DNA from 2 places in the Vibrio profundum genome. Region 2 is predicted to be linked to the other one. Evidence: predicted binding sites of a transcription regulator. Region 2 holds the regulator's gene; the other holds the start of a gene.
The links. The regulator CRP, encoded in region 2, controls carbon source genes, mostly activating them, when cyclic AMP is high. The targets are predictions, from matches to a motif close to TGTGANNNNNNTCACA.
Positions count from the first base shown of each region.

Region 1: a site for CRP is predicted at 936-951, ahead of cdd (cytidine deaminase). Genes of this name have one in related genera too.

Region 1 is NZ_JAKJTA010000005.1:159,915-162,119, forward strand. Features, by position in the region: gene cdd (cytidine deaminase) at 1-831, opposite strand, end outside; gene L4C34_RS05110 (LrgB family protein) at 1,006-1,689, opposite strand; gene L4C34_RS05115 (CidA/LrgA family protein) at 1,693-2,055, opposite strand; gene sbcB (exodeoxyribonuclease I) at 2,119-2,205, opposite strand, start outside.
Region 2 is NZ_JAKJTA010000006.1:143,629-145,833, forward strand. Features, by position in the region: gene L4C34_RS06675 (phosphoribulokinase) at 1-148, shown strand, start outside; gene crp (cAMP-activated global transcriptional regulator CRP) at 398-1,030, shown strand; gene L4C34_RS06685 (DUF1338 domain-containing protein) at 1,148-1,939, opposite strand; gene astD (succinylglutamate-semialdehyde dehydrogenase) at 1,963-2,205, opposite strand, start outside.

The DNA of each region.
Region 1 (2,205 bases), on a different contig from region 2:
TGTATTGGGTAAGTGGCTCACCAAGTTTTCGGTCATTTCCACTAGTGCACAGGTTTCAATCGAATCAATGCTCTCACTATCCATCAGAAGTTGCACCAAAGCCACCTGCAATGGAGGTAGGCTAGGATTGAAGGCAGCATTTTCTGCGTAGGCTCCTTTGTACACTTTGCCGTTAGTTAACTGCAAGGCGATACCACTGAGGTTTTCGCTATAAGGTGCGTGACTCTTGTTTAATGCGTCTAGCGCACTTTGCATCAAAGGATCGCTTTCTTCTAAAGTTTTACCATGCGATAGAGTACTCATTAAGCCTTTTTCAACGCCGAGATCTTCAGGGCCAAATGAGTCAGGTAGGTAGTCTTCCAACGATTTTTCTGCGCGGTTTGGCAGTTGGATTTTCAGCTCTTTAGATGTGCTTAGCTCGCGCATAAATTGGCGGCAGTGACCACACGGACTGAAGTTTATCGTAATGTCGATTAGGCCTTCTTCGCCTTTCATCCAAGCATGGCTAATCGCACATTGCTCTGCATGGATAGTTTGATTCAGCTGGCTACCAGTGACTTCTACGTTGGCCCCAATATATAAACGACCTGAAAGACCGCGAGCAATGGCCCCGACATAAAATTTAGAGATAGGTGCGTACGAGTACGCTGCAGCGAGAGGAAGCAAACTGACTCGTAACTCGGGATCGGTTTGACCAGATAAGGCTAACAGTTTGGCATACTGTTCAGCCGAAAGAGTCCCGTCGAATGTGTCATCAGAAAAAATAGGTAAGAGATACTGAGAAACAGGGGAAGAAAGCTGTTCGAATGCTTCTTTCAGTTGGCTTTTCATTGGTCATCCTTTGATGTGCATGGAGGAGTATTCTAAATCAAACAAAAAGCAATAAAGTGATTTGCATCACAAAAACAGCTGCAACATTTCATCTTGTTGCAATATTAGAGTGATGTCACACATTTCGTATTCTGGTTGTATACCCAGAGTACACTAAACCAAACATATATTTATTCACAAGTATGCTGACAATGATATCGATAGAGCAAAAAAGAGAGGTGCCAGCACTGAGGTAATCACCCCACATACAACTAATGCTAAAGAGCTAAAAGCTGCGTCTTGAGCGTTAGTTTCTGCGCATGTTGCTGTGCCAAGCGCGTGAGATACAGTGCCCATTGTGAGCCCTCGAGCAATCGGGTGGGTAATGTTGAGTAGTTTATACATTGGATAGGCCAAAATAGAGCCAAACAAGCCGACGATAAGAACGAGAATAGCAGTAATGGCCGGTTCACCTCCCAAGTGGCTAGACACAACCATTGCGATGGGCGTAGTGACTGATTTCGCCACCACACTGGCCAACAATACAGGAGATGCATGGAGGTAGGCTGCGATTAGCGTTGCGGTAAACATCGACATTGCGCTGCCTGTTACGCAGGCAAACAAAATTATCCGCCAGTTTTTTCGGATCTCAGGCAGCTGTTCATAGAGAGGATAAGCGAGCGCAACGACTGCGGGTTGCAGTAGGTAAGTAACAAACGTGTTATCCGCATAGTAGACCTGAAAAGGGATATGGAAAAACATCAAGATGGAGATTATGGCAGCAACACTGAGCAACAGTGGATTCAGTAACGGTGAACGAAACCGAGCGCTGAGCCATTTTGAGACGACAAATGCCGCCAAGGTAAATAAAAACCACATGGGTTAGGACTCCTTTTTTAACGAACGCTCGATGAGTAGGCTTAAACAAACCAGAACGATAAAGGTGCCACCTATGGTACTTGCTAAGATAGGTAATGCGCTTTGAATAAGCACATCAAAATGTTGCATCAGTCCGACGCTAATGGGGACAAACAGTAACACCATAAAACGAATAAATAAGCTGGCACTGGGTTTGACCCAACGCACAGGGACGATTCCTGTGGCGAGCAAGAGGAATAGCATTAGCATCCCTAGAATACTGCCTGGGATACTGAGGTCGAAGAAAGATTGCAAGCTATTGCCTGCGAACAGGCAACCAAAAATCAAGCTCATTGAAACGAGATACTGAAGCGCTTTGTTCAACATAAGGTTATCGCACTAAGGTTTAAATGTGATCAGTGCAGCAATTATACATAAAAAGCTTACCAATTATGAGGTTAATTGAACGACGTAATTATAGACAGATTTCAGTATGTTTATTTTGCGGCTATCGTCTTCATGTTCATGCGCTAGGTT
Region 2 (2,205 bases):
TTTTCCATACCTGCTCGCTATGATTGATGGCTCATTCATGTCGCGTCATAACACGCTTGTCGTTCCTGGGGGCAAAATGAGCTTTGCCATGGAGCTGATCGTACGACCAATTTTGCAACAGTTGATCGAGACGGGTAAAATAGGCTAGAGTGCTCAAGATTTAGCCACGAATGACACTGAGTTCTCATAGCGTGATCTTAGGCACGTTTTTGCCTATAAAATGCGCGCCTCCGAGCCATTTAAATCAAGAAATTCTGTGGCAAAAAGGATACTATCAGAAAGGAAACACAAGATAGCTTGCGGCATAAGGAAACTATTTTGTCCTGATAGACCAGGTTTCTGGTCTGGCTAAATTATGGAACACGGCAAGCATCACCTGCAGAGGAAGTGAGATATTATGGTTCTAGGTAAACCTCAAACCGACCCAACATTAGAGTGGTTTCTTTCACATTGTCATATTCATAAGTACCCTTCAAAGAGCACGTTGATCCATGCGGGCGAGAAGGCGGAAACGTTGTATTACATTGTTAAAGGATCTGTTGCGGTTCTGATAAAAGACGAAGAAGGCAAGGAGATGATCCTGTCTTACCTCAACCAAGGTGATTTCATCGGCGAACTTGGTCTATTTGAAGAAGATCAAGAACGTACAGCCTGGGTAAGAGCTAAATCTCCATGCGAAGTTGCTGAAATTTCTTTTAAGAAATTCCGTCAGCTTATCCAAGTTAACCCTGACATCCTGATGCGTCTGTCTTCACAGATTGCGAGCAGATTGAAAGTGACTAGCCAAAAAGTTGGCGATTTAGCTTTCCTAGATGTGACGGGCCGTATTGCCCAAACACTGCTTAATCTGGCGAAACAACCGGATGCAATGACCCACCCTGATGGCATGCAAATCAAAATCACTCGCCAAGAAATTGGCCAGATTGTTGGTTGCTCCCGCGAAACTGTTGGTCGTATCCTTAAAATGCTAGAAGAGCAGAATCTGATTTCTGCGCACGGTAAAACGATCGTCGTATACGGCACTCGTTAATCACCTAGCAATTAAAGATGCAGACAATAAAGCCACCTCATTGAGGTGGCTTTATGTTTTAGCAAAGAGCGAGTTTTCACACTCACCCTTCCTTCATCTTTTTATAAATCAATATTATCAAAGATTAGTGCTTTCAAAGATCTTATCTGCAGACGCTGCAACAAAGCCTGGGTATAGCTCGCCATTGGCCATAGCGTAACGCTTAGCAAATTCGTAGAACCCACCCGGCACTTCATGCTGACCATCGCTAAATGTCACCACGACTTTATCAGCCATCGTCGATGATTGTTCTAACAAAACTTCAGGCGACCCTTTTACTTCTCCACCCGATTGATTAATTGCAAAACCAGATTGTGTCAGGTAATCGTTCACTTGTTTGACTTGCTCGAAGCGATTGAGCTGGTTAACGCTCACCGTAAAGTGATTAGCACCATAACCATGAACCGACAACCAAGCGGCGTATTCGCTACTCTTAGCAAGGCACTGATAGTCATCGAAGCTGATGTCCCATAAACGCCCAGCCGATAGAAACTCATGTGAGTGTAAACGCTGTGAATCGACTTGTTGTACCAAGCGCTCAACAATAGCTTGCGCTTGGCTCGGTAATTTCTCTACCAACAATTCACTGATGAACACCTTAGGCTGATTAGCATCAGGGTGTTCATAATGCTTTGCTACCAAATGCTTGCTTTCAAAAACATAATCACCACATTCTTGATAGCCCAATGCTAAGAAAGGCGCAGCCAACACCTCAAGGCCAACAGGCGCGAGATTAAAGGTGCGCAATGCAATATGGTCGTTAATCAGGGTCGTCTCTTCTTGCAGCAGCTTGTGAACACGCTCAGCCGATGGGCATAGGCGCTCAATATAGTCATTCCAGAGAGATTGAAATAATATCGACGGTGTCATTACCGACTCCTCTTCTCATCACACTAAAGTTTGATACCTGGACTCAAAGTGTCTGGCAGCATCGTTGATGCTCCCTCCATTGAAGCCATTGGATAGGCACAGTAATCCGCCGCATAGTAAGCGCTTGGTCGTAAGTTACCAGATGCCCCAGGACCACCAAATGGTGCATCACCACTCGCGCCTGTCAATTGACGGTTACGATTCACGATACCCGCGCGAATATGATCAACGAAGTAATCCCACTCAGAATCATCGGTAGACACTAA